3 regions of the Pseudomonas sp. MWU12-2319 genome follow, and region 1 is predicted to be linked to each of the others. Evidence: predicted binding sites of a transcription regulator. Region 1 holds the regulator's gene; each other region holds the start of a gene.
What was found. The regulator FliA, encoded in region 1, starts transcription of late flagellar genes. The targets are predictions, from matches to a motif close to CTAAAGTTTNNNNNNNNNNNGCCGNTAA.
Positions count from the first base shown of each region.

Region 1 (5,850 bases):
GCTGGCCGAAGAGCTGGTGCCGGGGATCATTTCCCTGTCGCATCTGCTCAAGGTGCTGCAAGCCCTGCTCGCCGAACACGTGCCGGTCCGGGATATCCGCAGCATTGCCGAAGCGATCGCCAACAATGCCAGCAAGAGTCAAGATACTGCCGCTATGGTTGCCGCGGTTCGCGTCGGATTATCCCGCGCAATCGTCCAAAGCATTGTGGGGCTTGAGTCCGAGCTGCCTGTGATCACCTTGGAACCAAGGTTGGAACAGATATTGCTCAATAGTCTGCAGAAGGCCGGACAAGGCTCGGAAGAAGGCGTTCTTCTGGAGCCGAGCATGGCTGAGAAACTCCAGCGTTCGTTGATCGACGCCGCCCAGCGCCAGGAAATGCAAGGGCAGCCGGTGATCCTGCTGGTAGCTGGACCGGTTCGCGCGATGCTTTCGCGGTTTGGACGACTGGCGGTGCCAAGTCTGCATGTCTTGGCCTACCAGGAAATTCCGGACAACAAGCAAGTGACCATCGTTGCGACAGTAGGGCCCAACGGCTGAGGTAGTGGGTTATGCAAGTTAAGCGTTTTTTCGCCGCCGATATGCGTCAGGCCATGAAGCTCGTTCGTGATGAGCTGGGCTCCGACGCGGCCATTATCGGCAACCGCCGGATTGCGGGCGGTGTCGAGCTGACGGCTGCCCTGGACTACAAGCTCTCGGCGCTGTCGCCGCGGGTGCCGAACATGGAACTCGAAGACGAGCTGCGCAAGACTCAGTCGCGTATCGTTACCGCCCAGGCCGAGCTGAGCCTGCGCAGCGACGGCGATACCGACGCCACGACCAATCGCCAACTGTTCGCCGGCCTGCCGCTGACCGCCGCCGAGCCGCTGATCGAACCGACTTTCGAAGAGCCGCGGCGCCCGGCGCCAGCGCCTGTCGCACACGCCCCGGCGGTGGACCAGCGAGTGTTCGACTCGATGCGTTCGGAGCTCAACGGCCTGCGCGAGCTGCTGGAAGTCCAGCTCGGCTCCCTGGCCTGGAACCAGTTGCAAGGTCGTCAGCCGCAACAGGCCAACCTCTGGCGTCGCCTGCAGCGTATCGGCCTGTCCGGGCCGCTGTCGCGGGACCTGCTGGAGCTGGTGAACGGGATCGAGGAGCCGCGCCAGGCCTGGCGCATGCTGCTGGCGCACCTGGCGCGGATGATCGTCACGCCCGAGATCGAGCCACTGGAAGAAGGCGGTGTGATCGCCATGGTCGGCCCGGCCGGCATGGGCAAGACCACCACCCTGGCCAAGCTGGCGGCGCGTTATGTGCTCAAGTACGGCGCGCAGAACATCGCGCTGGTGAGCATGGACAGCTTCCGTATCGGTGCCCAGGAGCAACTCAAGACCCTGGGGCGGATCCTCAACGTCTCGGTGACCCATGTCGACCCGGGCCAGTCCCTGGCCCAGGCCCTCGACCCGCTGCTGCGCAAGCGCGTGGTGCTGATCGATACCGCCGGCCTGCAGGCCAGCGATCCGGCGTTGCGCATGCAACTGGAAAGCCTGGCCGGACGCGGGATCAAGGCGAAGAATTATCTGGTCCTGGCCACCACCAGCCAGAAACAGGTGCTGACCGCCGCCTACCACAGCTACAAGCGCTGCGGGCTGGCCGGTTGCATCCTGACTAAACTTGATGAAACGGCGAGCCTCGGCGAAGTGCTGAGCCTGGCCATCAGTCACGAATTACCAGTGGCCTACCTGACCGACGGGCCACGCATTCCGGATGATCTACACCTGCCGCGCCGGCATCAATTGGTGTCCAGGGCGGTCAGTGTGCAAATGCAGGAAGAACCCAGCGAGGAAGCCATGGCCGATATGTTCGCTGATATCTACCACAGCCCGTCAAAACGGGTGGGTTGAGATGAGTATTCAGACGTTGCAAATTACCTACATCGATGGTCTGCCACGCATTGTTCCGACAAGTGAACGCGCAGCCAGTTATGTGGCCTTCCGTCTAAGCAAGACAAGGTAAGAAGAGAACATGGGCAGCATGCATCCCGTACAGGTGATCGCGGTGACCGGCGGCAAAGGTGGCGTCGGGAAGACCAACGTGTCAGTGAATTTATCCCTGGCCCTGGCTGAGCTTGGCCGGCGCGTCATGCTGCTGGATGCGGATCTGGGGCTGGCGAATGTCGACGTCCTGCTGGGCCTGACACCCAAACGTACCCTGGCCGACGTGGTCGAAGGCCGCTGTGAGCTGCGCGATGTGCTGTTGCAAGGCCCGGGCGGGATTCGTATCGTGCCGGCGGCCTCGGGGACCCAGAGCATGGTGCACCTGAGCCCGGCGCAGCATGCCGGCCTGATCCAGGCATTCAGCGATATCGGCGACAACCTCGACGTGCTGGTGATCGACACCGCCGCGGGCATTGGTGAGTCGGTGGTCAGCTTCGTCCGCGCGGCCCAGGAAGTGCTGCTGGTGGTCTGCGACGAGCCGACATCGATCACCGATGCCTACGCCTTGATCAAGTTGCTCAACCGCGACTACGGCATGAACCGCTTCCGCGTGCTGGCCAACATGGCCCAGAGCCCGCAGGAAGGCCGCAACCTGTTCGCCAAGTTGACCAAGGTCACGGATCGTTTCCTGGACGTGGCCTTACAATACGTCGGCGCCGTTCCCTATGACGAGTGTGTGCGCAAGGCCGTGCAAAAGCAGCGTGCGGTCTATGAGGCATTCCCTCGTTCGAAATGTGCCTTGGCGTTCAAGGCTATCGCTCAGAAGGTCGACACCTGGCCGCTTCCCGCCAATCCACGGGGGCACCTGGAGTTTTTCGTCGAGCGTCTGGTGCATCAAACGAGTGCGGGACCGGTGCTATGACTGCCAGTGGCTATCGCATGTATTCCAAGTCGTCGCGTGACAGCCAATATGAATTGATTGAACGTTACGCACCGTTGGTCAAACGTATCGCCTATCACCTGCTGGCGCGGTTGCCGGCCAGTGTCCAGGTCGAGGATCTGATCCAGGCCGGGATGATCGGGCTACTGGAAGTCTCGACCAAGTACGACGCGAGCAAGGGGGCCAGTTTCGAGACCTATGCCGGCATTCGTATCCGCGGCGCGATGCTCGATGAAGTGCGCAAGGGCGACTGGGCACCACGTTCGGTACACCGCAATACCCGTATGGTCAGTGACGCAATTCGCGCAATTGAAGCAAAAACCGGCCGTGACGCTAAAGATCACGAGGTTGCAGCCGAACTCCAATTGAGTCTCGACGATTATTACGGGATTTTGAACGATACCTTGGGCAGCCGCCTGTTCAGTTTCGACGACCTGTTGCAGGACGGCGACCATGAAGGGCTGCACGAGGACGGCGCAAGTACTCATCTCGAGCCGTCGCGCGACCTGGAGGATGAACGCTTCCAGGCAGCGCTGGCGGATGCGATTGCCAATTTGCCGGAGCGTGAGCGACTGGTCTTGGCGCTGTACTACGACGAGGAGCTGAACCTCAAGGAAATTGGTGAGGTGCTGGGGGTCAGCGAGTCGCGAGTCAGCCAGTTACACAGCCAGTGCGCGGCCCGTTTGCGGGGGCGTTTGGGGGAGTGGCGAGCGCGCTGAGGGCAGTGTGGGAACACTGCGAACGAGACCGGCAAGGCGTTTGACGTCTTGCGGGTGACTCGGCCGGATGGCGTTTCCATGCAGTCGTTGAGTGCTGTGCCGAATTGATTGAACAGCGCGTCCAGGTGCTGTACGCGTTTAAGACTGCTTGGAGGTCGAATTGGACAAGAACATGAAAATCCTCATCGTTGATGATTTTTCAACGATGCGGCGGATCATCAAGAACCTGTTGCGTGACCTCGGGTTCACCAACACGGTTGAGGCGGACGACGGTACTACCGCGATTCCCGTCCTCAACAGCGGTAGCATCGACTTTCTGGTCACCGACTGGAACATGCCCGGCATGACCGGTATCGATCTGCTGCGCCACGTGCGCGCCGATGAAAAGCTCAAGCACCTGCCGGTGCTGATGGTGACCGCTGAAGCCAAGCGCGAGCAGATCATCGAAGCTGCCCAGGCCGGTGTAAACGGCTATGTGGTCAAACCATTCACGGCCCAGGCGTTGAAAGAGAAGATCGAGAAGATCTTCGAACGCATCGGTTGATGAAGTCCACCACGGGGGCGCTATGGAGCACAACGAATCTTCACTGGGTGATTTTGAACTAACCCTGAAAAAACATGCCCGCGAGCTGGTCGACAGCCTTGAAAAAGGCCGGTTTGGCGACGCGGTGCAAATGATCCATGAGCTGAATCAGACCCGTGACCGTGGCCTGTACCTGGAAGTCGGCAAGCTCACCCGCGAATTGCACAGCGCCATTGTCAACTTCCAGATCGACCCGCATATGCCGCAGGCCGAGGAAGTGTCGCAGATCACCGACGCCACCGAGCGCCTGTCCTATGTGGTCAGGCTGACCGAAGCGGCGGCCAATCGCACCATGGACCTGGTGGAGAGTGCGACCCCGAGGATCACTGGCCTGAACGTCGAGGCCAAGGCCCTGGGCGCCGACTGGGGCCGTTTCATGCGGCGCGAAGTCGGTGCCCAGGAGTTTCGCGAGCTGGCGCGGCGGGTCGAGACGTTCCTGTCCCGCAGCGAGCAGGAAACCCGCGCTGTTTCGAGCGAGCTGAACGATATTCTGCTGGCCCAGGATTACCAGGACCTTACCGGCCAGGTGATCAAGCGCGTGACCCAGATGGTCACCGAAGTGGAAAGCAATCTGCTCAAATTGGTGCTGATGGCCAGTCAGGTCGACCGCTTTGCCGGTATCGAACATGACCGCGATGCGCTTCTTGCCGAAAAAGACCCACAAAAACAGATGGCCCAGGGTGAAGGTCCGCAGATTCATGCCGATAAACGTGAAGACGTTATGTCCGGTCAGGACGATGTCGACGATTTGCTTTCCAGTCTTGGATTCTAGGAGCACCCAAACACATGAGCTTCGGCGCCGATGAAGAGATCCTTCAGGATTTTCTGGTTGAGGCCGGCGAGATTCTGGAGCAACTGTCCGAACAACTGGTCGAGCTGGAAAGCCGGCCAGATGATGCGGATCTGCTCAATGCAATCTTTCGCGGTTTTCACACTGTAAAAGGGGGCGCCGGCTTCCTCCAGCTCAACGAGCTGGTGGAGTGCTGTCACATCGCCGAGAACGTGTTCGACATCCTGCGCAAGGGGGAGCGACGCGTCGACTCGGAGCTGATGGACGTGGTCCTGGAAGCGCTGGATGCGGTGAACGGCATGTTCAGCGAAGTCCGTGAACGTGGCCCGATCACTGCGGCCACCCCGGAGCTGCTGGCGGCCTTGGCGCGCCTGGCGGAACCGGCGGGTGCCGAGGAAGTGGCCGCGCCAGTGGCCGAAGTGGCGGAGCCGGAACCGGTCGCTGAAAGCGAATCCGGCGACATCACCGATAACGAATTCGAAATGCTGCTCGACTCCCTGAACAGCGTCAAGGCCGAAGCCGAGGCGCCCAAAGCGGTGGCTGCGGTACAAGGCGAGGCCGGTGGCGATGAAATCACCGACGCCGAGTTCGAGTCCCTGCTCGATCAGTTGCACGGCAAGGGCCAGTTCGCGCCGGATGCCGTGGCGGCGCCCACTCCGCCGGCAGCACCGGCGGCGGCCAGCGGTGGGGCTGAAAAAAGTAGCGATATCACCGACGACGAATTCGAAGCCTTGCTCGACCAGTTGCATGGCAAGGGTTCGTTCAAGGTCGAGGCGCTCGATACCACTCCGGCTGCGGCTCAGGCGGCCGAGAAAACCGGCGCTGCAAGCGGCGACCTGATCACCGACCAGGAATTCGAATCGCTGCTCGACGAGCTGCATGGCAAGGGCAAGTTCACCGAAGTGGC
Region 1 is NZ_JALJES010000002.1:3,420-9,269, forward strand. It holds gene flhA (flagellar biosynthesis protein FlhA) at 1-538, shown strand, start outside; gene flhF (flagellar biosynthesis protein FlhF) at 550-1,878, shown strand; gene fleN (flagellar synthesis regulator FleN) at 2,000-2,833, shown strand; gene fliA (RNA polymerase sigma factor FliA) at 2,830-3,570, shown strand; gene M5C01_RS02745 (chemotaxis response regulator CheY) at 3,743-4,114, shown strand; gene M5C01_RS02750 (protein phosphatase CheZ) at 4,137-4,925, shown strand; gene M5C01_RS02755 (chemotaxis protein CheA) at 4,940-5,850, shown strand, end outside.

Region 2 (5,850 bases), 480 kb from region 1:
CGCACGTCGAGTTGCCTGTCGCAGGACCACCGGTGGGTGATCTGCAAATCGGCGACCTGGTTTTTATCCGCGTCACCGCGCGCCCCTTCCTCGAAGTGGCCAACGCCACGAACTCATGGACCAACCATGTAGGCGTCGTCGTCGGTAACCGTGGCGATGACCCCCTGATTGCGGAGAGCACTTTTCCTTTTGCCCGAACCACGCCGATGACGCGTTTCCTGGAGCGCTCCGAGCACCGACGCTGCGCAGTCGCGAGGCTGACCGCGCCGCTCAATGAGCGGCAGCGCAACGTGCTGGTGAGCGCGGCCGAGAGCCGGATGGGGACCTTCTACGACACCGGTTTCAATATCGGCTCACGACGCCAGTTCTGCTCCCGCTTCGTGCGTGAAGTCATCCAGGAAGCGACGGCCATCCAGCTCGGCGACGTGGAGACGTTCGCCACGTTATTACGGGACAACCCCGATCCGAAGCTTGCCTTCTGGCGCTTCTGGTACTTCGGCCGGATTCCATGGCAACGGCATACCGTGACGCCGGCAAGCGTACTGCGAAGCCCGCATTTGCGCGTCATTTTCGACGCATAAGGAGATGCCTTGGGAGCAGCGCAACCTTGCGCAAAACGGGGTTGTTGATGCCGACGTACCGTACACCTGCGTGACAAGTCTCAGGTACAGATCAGGAAAGCCTTTGGCGCACTGGCATCCGGCCAAGGCTTGACGTTATTGTCGAGCTTTCCCGCCTCTCGATCCCGGAGCCTGCTATGAACCTGCCGACGCTGATCCTGTTTATACCGGCGTGCTTCGCCCTGAACATGGCTCCTGGCCCGAACAACCTGCTCTCGGTGAGCAACTCGACCCGTTATGGCTTTCGCACCTCTTGCCTGGCGGGCTTCGGCCGCTTGCTGGCATTTGCCGGCATGATCGCCCTGGCCTCCGCGGGCCTGGCGGTGGTGCTGCAGACCTCGGAGCTGCTGTTCTATGGCATCAAGATTCTCGGCGCGGCCTATCTGATCTACCTCGCCATCCAGCTCTGGCGCGCCAACCCCGATGCCGACACCCGCGCCCAAAGCGCCCCCGCCAGCCTGCGCGCCCTCGCCCGCCAGGAGTTCCTGGTCGCGGCCGGCAACCCAAAAGCCATCCTTATCTTCACCGCCTTCCTCCCCCAGTTCATCGACCCGACCCAGGGCATCTCCGCCCAGTTCGCCGTACTCGGCGCCCTGTTCCTGATGCTGGAATTGATCGCCATCAGCGCCTACGCCTATATGGGTGTGCATATGCGTCGCTGGTTCGCCGAACCCAAGGGCAAACGCCTGTTCAACCGAGGTTGCGCGGTGCTGTTGTCAGGGGCGGCTTCGGTGCTGCTGATGGCGCGCAGAGCCTGAGCATTCCCGAGCACCCCGTCTCCACACATCAAGCTTTGAGTGTTCCGGCCGATCTAACCTGTTAGAGGGCGGAAAAGCCCTCATATTTGCGGTTTGATATGGAGGAGATTGCTCAATGCTTGCACCCATCAACAGGATGCTGGAAAACATCAGCGTCAGGACCAAGCTCGCCATAGGATTCGGCGTGGTCATACTGCTGACCCTGTTGATTGCAATCACCGGTTGGTTGGGTATCCAGTCACTCAGCAACCGCAGTGACCGAATTCTGGATATCGCCAAGCTGAACGATCTGGCCAAGGACGTACGCATCGGGCGCCTGTCCTACACACTGACCACCGACCCACAGCATGCCGCGAACGTGGTCAAGCTCCTGGACAGTCTCGACAGCCACCTTGCCGAGAACCGCTCGACCTTCGTGGCCCCGCGAGATCTTGCGCAGATCGAATCTGCCGGCGAATCGGTCAAACGCTATCGCACGCACTTCAACGATTTCAGCCAGGCCATCCAGGCCCGCGATGCGACGCGCGCCGTGTTTGGCAATCATGCCGACGCCGCCGTGGCCGAACTGCAAAAGCTCAAGGACAGCGCCGCCTCGGCGAGCGGCAATCAGGCCCAGATCGACGCCGTGGTCAACGCGCAGATGCTGGTCCAGCAGGCAAGGTTTCAACTCCGAGGCTACAGCTACAGCCTGAAAGCCGAGCTTGAACAACCGGCCAAAGAGGCCATCGACCAGGCCGGCGCTTATATAAAGACCCTCAACGAGTTGCTGCCATCGGCCCCGCCTGAAAGCCTGCAGCGCCTGCAACAATCAATGGCCGGCTATCGCGCCACCGTCGGCCAGTTCGCCGAGGCCCAGGTCAGGGCGGAAAAAATCCAGGCGCTGCTCAACGATGACATCGCCACTCTCTTCGCGGCGAACAAGCAATTGGCGCAGAACCAGGCCGAACAGAGTCTCGCTGACGTCCTCAACGCCCGCAATTGGCTGGCAGGTGCCTTTCTCGCCGCCTTGCTGCTCGGCATCATCGCCGCCTGGATCATCACCCGCCTGATCGTCGGCCCGTTGATGGAAACCCTGCGTCGGGCCGAGCAGGTGGCCGCCGGCAACCTGAGCGCCAACGTCACGGTGTCACGTCGCGACGAACTGGGTGCACTGCAACTGAGCATGCAGCGTATGACGCTCAACCTGCGGGAATTGATCGGCGGCCTGCGTGAAGGCGTCATACAGATTGCCAGTGCCGCCGAGGAACTGTCGGCGGTCACCGAGCAAACCAGTGCCGGGGTGAACAACCAGCGGCAGGAAACCGACCAGGTCGCCACGGCCATGAACGAAATGGCCGCAACCGTCCAGGAAGTCGCGCGCAACGCCGAACAGGCCTCCACGGCCGCCGTCAGCGCAACCCGTGAAGCCCGCGAAGGTGGCGAAGTGCTTGGCCAGGCCATGAACCAGATCGACAAACTGGCTAACGAGGTCAATCACTCAACCACCGCGATGGGTGACCTCAAGCAGGAAAGCGACAAGATCGGCAGCGTTCTCGATGTCATCAAGTCCGTCGCCCAGCAGACCAATCTGCTGGCCTTGAACGCCGCGATCGAAGCGGCGCGGGCCGGAGAGGCCGGGCGCGGCTTCGCGGTGGTGGCCGATGAAGTGCGCAGCCTGGCACAACGGACCCAGACCTCGACCGAAGAAATCGAACAACTGATCAGCGGGCTGCACAACGGTACCGAAAAGGTCGCCAGCAGCCTCGAGAGCAGCCGCACACTGGCGCAAAGCAGTGTCGAATTCACGCGTCGGGCCGGCGTTTCGCTGGACGGTATCACCCAGTCGGTCCAGGCCATCGAATCGATGAACCATCAGATCGCCACTGCCGCCGAGCAGCAGAGCGCGGTAGCGGAAGAGATCAACCGAAGCGTGACCAACGTCCGCCAGATTTCCGAACAGACCTCGGCAGCCAGTGAGGAAACTGCAGCGTCCAGCATCGAACTCGCCCGGCTGGGGGTTCACCTGCAGACGCTGGTAGGAAAATTCACACTCTGAGAAATGGCAGAGCGGATCGGGTCGGTTTACTCGTAGACCGTCACCCGATTACGCCCGCCCTTCTTCGACGCATACAAGGCCTGGTCCGCCCAGGCGATCAGGTCGGCATGACTGATTGAAGGCAGGCTCAGGTCAGCCACCCCCAGGCTGATGGTGAAGCGGATGCTCTGGCCTTCGTGCACGACTTCCAGGGCTTCGATGGCCTTGCGCAAACGCTCGGCAAAAAAGCGTGCGCCGGCCTTGTCGGTGTCCGACAGCACCACGCCAAACTCCTCACCGCCATAACGTCCGGCCACGTCGCTGTCGCGCACATGTTCGCGGACCACATCAGCCACGTGCTCGATGACCTTGTCCCCGGCCTGGTGGCCATAGGTGTCGTTGACCCGCTTGAAGTGGTCGATATCGAACATCACCAGGCTCGTGGCATTGCCATAACGCTGGTTCCGGGCATAGGCGGCCTTGAGGCTTTCCTCCCAGTGCCCACGGTTGTACAGGCCCGTCAGGCGGTCGGTGCTGGAGAGTTTCTGCAACTTGGCATTGGCCGCCTGGAGCTGATGGCGGTTGGTGGCCACGTCGGTGACGTCATAGATCACCAGGCAGATATGGGTGATGGTGCTGTTGGTGGAACGCAACGGCAGCAACGTGGTGTTCTGGTACATGAAGTCTTCCTGGCCGGTGATCGGCTGGTAGTTCTTGAACCGCACCAGGTAAGGCCGCTGCTCCCAGATGGTGAACGCCGGCGTGCCCAGGGTCGCGACACTCTCCACCTTGCGGCTGAACCATTCGCGATCGACTTCAGGAAACAGGCTGAAGAAGGACTGGCTGCTGGCGTCCTTGGGCTGCACCCCGGAACGGTTTTCCATAAAGGTGTTCCAGACCTGCACGCAATAGTCGCGGTCCAGTACCACCACGCCGACGTCGATGCTCTGGACAATCGCCAGCAACCAGTGAAACTCGTTCAGATCGAGAGTGTCGTTCATGGCTCAGCTCATCAGGTAGGCGAGTTTGTCGGTCAACCGCTGGATGGAGTCTTCCGTGAACAACAACAGCAAGTCGAAATGAATATCGTGCCCTTCCAGGCTGTAGCTGATTTCTACCGCCAGGGTCTTTTTCCAGCGCTGCTGGTTGACCCGGATCAGTTCGTCGATGGCCGCGTGCTGCCCGAGAATCTGTGGGTGGCCCTGGGAAAACACCACGTCGATCTGCTCGGCAATACTGCTCAGGCAGGCGCCGATCAGCACGCTGGAGAGGTCCAGCAACATTTCCAGATCCGAATACTCGGTGCCCTGACGTTGCATCAACTGCGCCATGTCGGCGATTTCCGAGTCATGGAACATCAGCAGGGCTTCGCCGGCAATGCCGCTGCCGATAAAGCCCTGGCAAATGGCGGTGAGCTGGTTGCCGTTACCGGCATCCATCAGCGCCATGTGCAACTCGCCCACTTCGAGGATATTCACGTTCGGCACCGGCAAGTGCACGAACACCCCCAGCACCTTGGCGATCAGCGCCGCCGCACGACCGATGGCCACGTTGACCGTTTCGCGAAAGGCATCGCGAAAGCTGATTTCGGCCGTCGGTTCAGGGCGAGCGGCCAACGGCGCCGGACCGGGGGCATTGAGCAGCCCCAGTCCGTCGAGGGTCTCGCGCAGCTCGTCCTGGTCGAAAGGCTTTTTCAGGAACGCCAGCGCCCCCAATTCGTGCACCCGGCGCACGGCCTCTTCCTGGACGTCACCGGAGATCACGATCACCTGTGCCTGTAGCCCTTCGGCACGAATCGCCGAGAGCACCTGATAGCCATCCATTTCCGGCATGGTCAGGTCGAGCAGCACCACTTGCCCCAGACCCTTGCGGATGGCCTCCATCCCCTGCCGGCCATCGCTGGCCTGGGTAATCGAGACCTGCCACTCTGCCGGCAGCGCCCGTAAAACCTGCTTACGGGCCATGTTGGAGTCATCACACACAAGTAGGGGAATCACTGACACAGACCGGTGCTCATCTTATTGGGGTATCAGGGAAAGCATTAATGGCATGATGCCATAAGTTTTACAAAACATGCTCAGCGTACAGGTTTTATTGAGAACTACGTCCGATATTCCAACAGCTTAGGCGCAATCGAGCCTCAGGGGATGGCTTAGGTCAACTAAGTGGATCGGCGGTGTCACCCAACGGGCGTTTTATGGCCGCAGCGAAAAGCGCTCGCGATAGGCCTGGGGCGTGATGCTCATGGCCCGCAGAAAGCTGCGGCGCAGGGTTTCCTCGCTGCCGAAACCACAGCGGGTGGCAATCCGCTTGATCGGCAGCGCGGTGTCGCTCAGCAGGCGCCGGGCGGTTTCCACACGGATCTGCTCGATGGCCCGGGCCGGCGTCTGCCCGGTTTCGGCGCGGTAGTGACGGACAAAACTGCGCTCGCTCATGCCCGCCTGCTGCGCCAGGATCG
Region 2 is NZ_JALJES010000002.1:482,518-488,367, reverse strand. It holds gene M5C01_RS04935 (YebB family permuted papain-like enzyme) at 1-581, shown strand, start outside; gene M5C01_RS04930 (LysE family translocator) at 758-1,378, shown strand; gene M5C01_RS04925 (methyl-accepting chemotaxis protein) at 1,494-3,413, shown strand; gene M5C01_RS04920 (diguanylate cyclase) at 3,440-4,393, opposite strand; gene M5C01_RS04915 (response regulator) at 4,397-5,395, opposite strand; gene M5C01_RS04910 (GlxA family transcriptional regulator) at 5,588-5,850, opposite strand, start outside.
Region 2: M5C01_RS04925 (methyl-accepting chemotaxis protein) is a predicted target of FliA. The motif match lies at 1,406-1,433, and genes of this name have one in related genera.

Region 3 (5,850 bases), on a different contig from region 1:
GTCGAGCAGCTGTTCGAGCTGGTTGAAGTCCAGGCCGTCACGGCCGCGGGGAATGCTGACGATCCGCGCGCCGTGCAGCACCAGGTTCGCCCGCAGGTTGAAGTAGCACGGGTCGTCCAGCAGCACCGTGTCGCCGGGCTTGATCAACAGGCGCATAAGCATGTCGATGGCCTGGAGGGTGTTGGCCGTGGTGATGATCTGTTCCACCGGGACGTCGATATCCAGGGTCGACAGCTTCACCCGCAGGGCCTGGCGTAGCGGCGGGTAACCGGCGGGCACGCCGACTTCACCCATGCGCAGGGTGGTGGCCCGCAGGGTGCCGCGAGCGGCCTTGAGCAATTCCTCGCGAGGCAACCAGGAGGAGGGCAGGAAACCGCAGCCGGGGCGCAGGGCTCCGTTGTCCAGCAGCAGGCCCCGGCGCACCACGCTCAGGGTGTCCTGCGGCAGCAGCTCACGGCCGACTCCGGCCTGCACCGCCGCGCTGAGCCGTGAGACGTAGTGCCCCGAGCCCTGGCGCGAAGTGATCAGGCCCTTGGCCCGCAGCCGGTCCAGTGATTCGACCACCGTCGACTTGCCGACCCCCATGAGATCGGAGAGTTCGCGAATCGGCGGCAACTTGGCCCCGTGCTGTAGGGAGCCCTGGTTGATGGCAGCCGAGAAACGGTCGACGATCTGTTGTACCAGTGGCTCGCCAGGAAGGAACTCGATGGCGGCGATCACGGCTCTCTGAACCTGCATTTTACTGGTCGCTCGAGCAATAAAGTCCGGAGGATTCTAGTCGAACTTGCCCTGATCAAGAAGACATCCGCTCGCTAGTATCAAGACGCCATTGTTCCCCTGCATGCCGTGCTGATTGAAGAGGTTCTCCCTACGTGTTGAAACTGCCCAATCGAACATTCGAGGTACCGCTGCATGACTGAGCCCGCCGGGAGTCTGATATGAACGCGCAACCCTGTGTGATGGTGGCCGGCTGCGCGGGCAAGCGTGCAGGCGATATCCAGAAACTGCGCGAGCTGTGCCGGGCGCTGTATCAGGCCTCGCTGATCTTTCTGGTGGAGAAGGTCCAGCCCGGGGATGAGCTCGTGGCGGGTAACGCCTGGGCGCCTTCCCTCGCGGTCGAAAACGTCGACGCGGCGCTGAATGCTGTCTGCCGTTGCCTGGCCAGCGAGGATTGGAAAGACCTGGAGCTGCCGCTGTCCGCGACCTATCTGCGCTTGCAGGGGCTCTACGCCGAGCTCCACCATGGCTGGCAACGCGATCTGGCCACGATCACCTTTGCGCTCGTGGCCCACATCCGCGTGAATACTCACCTGGAGCTGCTCGTCGATGAGCCAGGGGCGCAGCCGCGCAGTCGCCATGGGGCCGCGTCGCCCGGAACACGAAGCCAGATGCTCGCTGAAGTGGCGAAGGTAATGTACCTGGGGCTGGATACCGAGAAACACTTGTTCTTTGCGCGGATTCTGCCCAAGGCCCTCCACGGGTTTGCCGCCGAGGATCATTCGAAGTGGGAGGCAATCCTCCTGCAACTGGGGGTTGTGGAGGCCGATGTGCTGCTCGATGAAACGACTGATGCCAGCCATGACCGCGCAAGCATGCCTGTCCTGGCGCCATGAGCGGTGCTGCTCGTGGTAGCGAGGATTGGATCCATGTATGGCGAAAGGCTTACATGCCGTGGCACTGATCTCCTCTGTTGACCGTTCATGGCCGGGCTTAATCTACACCCATCGCTGCTACGCAAGGATGTGTGCAGGATCAAGGATGATCGAACCGGGCCATGGAGGCCGCCGACGGGATGTCGGAATGCTTTGAAGAAAACCCGCTTCGGCGGGTTTTCTTTTATCTGTGGACAGCCAACACCTACAGGGGTGCACACCTATGGGCAGATGCCTGGTCTTCGTTCTCCTCCTTGGCGCCTCCTGTTCGGCCTTCAGCGCCGATGCCTACAAGTGTGTCAGCCAGGACGGTAAGGTCAGTTTCGCCGCGCAGCCCTGCGCGCCGGACCAGGGCGTATCCAGCTGGCAAGCCCGCACCCAGCGCACGCAACTGCACAGCGTCTCGGCCGATGAGGCCAAGGCCGACGCCATCAATCAGCGCGCCACGAAAATCCTGCAGGCGGGCTACCACACGCGCATTATCTACAAGGTCAATATCGTCCCCGGCCCCGGACAGAAAGCTCCCTGAGACAAGCCAGTGTACGAGTGAAAGGGTTCGGCAATTATTTCAAGTTGTCGTACGACGTGCCGATAGCCTGCCAACTCTGAAGCTAAGGGCAGGGGTCGCTGACCCGAAGCCATAACAAAAAAGGCGGTCGTCATGTTTCTTCGTCAACTGAATATCGCGCCTCGCGCGGCGCTGGGTTTTGCCTTGATCGCGGTGCTGGTGGCCTTGCTGGGGGTGTTCGCCCTGGGCCAGATGTCGAACATCCGCGAAGGCGAGGTAGCGGTTGAAACCCAATGGCTGCCGAGTATTCGTGGCGGTGACGAGATCCGCGAGATCATGTTGCGCATCCGCACCATCTCCCTGCGCATGGCCCTCGACCAGGACCCGAAGAACATCGCGGTGTACCGCGGCCAGATGGACGTGCGCGACAAGGAATTGAGCGAGCGGATCGTCGCCTACGACAAACTGGTCACCACCCCCGAGGCCCGGCTGTTGTATGACCAGTTCAAGACAACCTTCGCCGCGTACCGTGCCGGTATCGCCCAATCCTTCACCCTGGCCGAGCAGGGCCGGCGCGACGAACTGATCAAGCTGCTGCTGGTGGACATGAAGACCGTGGTGGACGGTTCCGGCAAGCAACTGACCGACCTGGCCGACCTCTTTACCAAACAGGTGGCGGCCGAGAGCCAGAAGTCCGAGGAGCACTACAGCAACTCGCGGATGATCGTGATCCTGTTTGTTGTCCTGGCGGCCCTGGCCACCGTGGGCCTGGCGACGTTGCTCACGCGCAGTATCGTCAAACCCCTGGGGCAGGCCCTGAGCGCGGCGCAGAATGTGGCGCGGGGCGACCTGACCCAGCGTATCGAAAGCCACGGTGACGATGAAGTCAGTCACCTGCTCGAAGCCCTGGCCACCATGCAGCAAACCTTGCGTGACACTTTGCAAGGCATCAGCGGTTCGGCGACCTCGCTGACCACCGCGGCGGACGAACTGAATACGGTCACCCGGGGCAGCACCGAGGGCCTGCAACAGCAGAACCATGAAATCGAACAGGCGGCCACGGCGGTCAACGAAATGACCACGGCGGTGGAAGAGGTGGCGCGCAATGCCGTGTCCACCTCCGATGCCACCCGCAAATCCAGCGAATCGGCGCGGCTCGGCCAGGAGCGGGTGAGTGAAACTCTCGGCGCCATCAGTGCGCTGTCCGGGGACGTCGAGCGCACCGGGGAGCTGGTACGTTCGCTGGCCGATCAGTCCCAGGGCATCGGCAAGGTGCTGGAAGTGATTCGCGCCATTGCCGAGCAGACCAATCTGCTGGCACTGAATGCCGCCATCGAGGCGGCCCGTGCCGGTGAGAGCGGGCGCGGCTTTGCGGTGGTGGCCGATGAGGTGCGTGCCCTGGCCCATCGCACCCAGCAGTCGACCCAGGAGATCGAACAGATGGTTTCCGGTATGCGCAGCGGTTCGACCCTGGCCCTGGAGTCGATGCACACCAGCACCGCCCGTGCCGCCAGTACGTTGGCCCTGGCTGAACGGGCCGGCGAAGCGCTGGTGACCATCACCGCCTCGGTGCATGAAATCCACGAGCGCAACCTGGTGATCGCCAGCGCGGCGGAAGAACAGGCCCAGGTGGCCCGGGAAGTCGACCGTAACCTGGTGAACATCCGCGACCTGTCGATCCGCTCGGCGACCGGGGCCGACCAGACCAGCGCCGCCAGCCATGAGTTGTCGCGGCTGGCAACTTCGTTGCAGGGACTGGTCGGGCGCTTCCGGGTCTGAGCCTGGCTCAGGCTTTCTGACGTTCCCGCGCCTTGGCCCGCAGATGGCGGATCAGGGCGATCCCGGCAACGATGACCACTACGCCGATCACGATGCGCAGGCGATAGGGTTTGAGATTGCCCAGCAGGCTTTCGAGGAAGCCGCCGGCCCAATAACCGGCCGTGGCAAAGAGCATGGCCCAGACCACGGCTCCGAGCAGGTTCATCAGGCTGAAGCGCAGCGGCGATAGCCGGCTGGCACCGATTACCAGCGGACCCACCAGGCGCATGCCATAGAGGAAGCGTACGGCAAAGATCGAGGTCAGCGGGTGGCGTTGAATGAGTCCCGTCACCCGTTCTATGGCGGCCTGCTGGCGATGCAGGCGGGGTAGCAGACGGGCGCCGAAATAACGTCCGGTCCAGAACAGCGCCTGGTCGCCGAGCATCCCGCCGAGGCTGGCCCAGAAGATCACCAGCGGCAGGTGCAGGACCTGCTGGTGCGCCGCCACCCCGCCGAGGATCAGGATGGTTTCCCCTTCCAGCAGGCAGCCGATGAAGATGGCCCAATAGCCGTAGGTGGCGAGCAGGTAGTTGAAGTCGATGTGTTCGAACATAACGGTGTACTGATCCTTGTATCGGTCCATGGGCGCTGTTGCCGATGCACGAGGCAGCAGGCAGGCGACGGTGTTCTTGGGTCTGATCGATTGGCCAGGCGAAAGTGCCCTGGGGTGCCCGGCTCAACAATAGCCGAGTTTGTGCCTGTTCTGATTCAGGCTGACTGTCGCGCCAACCACTCCCGCGGACTTTCACCGATCTTGCGGCGAAAGGCCCGCGCCAGGGCCGATGGGCTTTCATAACCGACCTCATCGGCAATCAGGGCAATCGGCCGACCCTCGCGTAAACGCTTCTGGGCCAGGCTGACACGCCAGCTGAGCACATAGTCTGCCGGAGTCTGGCCGACCACTTTGTGAAAATGCGCGGCGAAACTGGCCCGGGACATATTCGACTCCTGCGCCAGGTCGGCCACGGTCCAGGGTCGCTCGGGATGGTTGTGCATCATGGTCATGGCCCGAGCCAGGCGCAGGTCCGCCAGGCCCGACATCATCCCGGTGGTCATGCTGTGGTAGGCCATCATGTGCCGCAGGAACTGGATCACCATCAGTTCGAACAGGCGGTTCATCACCGCTTCGCGGCCACAGTGTTCGGCGAAGGCCTCAGCGAACAGCCACTCGAGATTGCCCTCGAGCATGGGCACCGCGGCGAGCGGCATCACGATGGTGTCGGACAAGGCCACGGACAGCGGATTGTCGATACCGCCATCGAAACGCAGCGCCGCGCAGACCAGTTCGGCGGCGTCGGCCTTGCTGGCAACCAGGCGATGGGGCAGGGGACGGGGGATCAGGATCAGGCTCGGTTCTTCGATGCGCAGCAGCTTGCCGCCGCTCTCGAGGTTGACCCGGCCACTTTTCAGCAGGTGCACGTGCCCGCGGGGTTCCAGGCCATCGACCTCGGCATTGCCTCGCAGGAGGCCACTGTGGAAGGTGTCGGCGGCGATGCCGAAGTGCGTGAGCAAGGTCGACAGGCGATCCATTCTTTCCCTCTCGTTAACGCTGGAATTAGACGATCTGGCGCATATCATCGACAGGAAGGCGCCATTCGTAAAGCTGTTTTGCCCATCATGGCCCCACGTTCAGCGACCTGGACGCCGCCGCTTCCGGTGGGTCAGCCATTTCATGCGAGAGGGAATACCAATGCAAATGTTCCGTTTTTCTGCCGTCTCCAAACTCTTCGCCGCCGTCGCCATCGCGGCTGGAGCCTTGTCGATGGGCTGGGCGGGTTCGGCCGCCGCTGCCGCGCAGCCGGACCAGAAAGCCACGGTGGTGCTGGTGCACGGCGCCTTTGCCGAGTCTTCCAGCTGGAATGGGGTGATTGC
Region 3 is NZ_JALJES010000030.1:67,394-73,243, forward strand. It holds gene M5C01_RS31435 (PLP-dependent aminotransferase family protein) at 1-738, opposite strand, end outside; gene M5C01_RS31440 (hypothetical protein) at 939-1,613, shown strand; gene M5C01_RS31445 (DUF4124 domain-containing protein) at 1,876-2,181, shown strand; gene M5C01_RS31450 (methyl-accepting chemotaxis protein) at 2,314-3,939, shown strand; gene M5C01_RS31455 (DedA family protein) at 3,947-4,531, opposite strand; gene M5C01_RS31460 (AraC family transcriptional regulator) at 4,687-5,508, opposite strand; gene M5C01_RS31465 (alpha/beta hydrolase) at 5,669-5,850, shown strand, end outside.
Region 3: M5C01_RS31450 (methyl-accepting chemotaxis protein) is a predicted target of FliA. The motif match lies at 2,220-2,247, and genes of this name have one in related genera.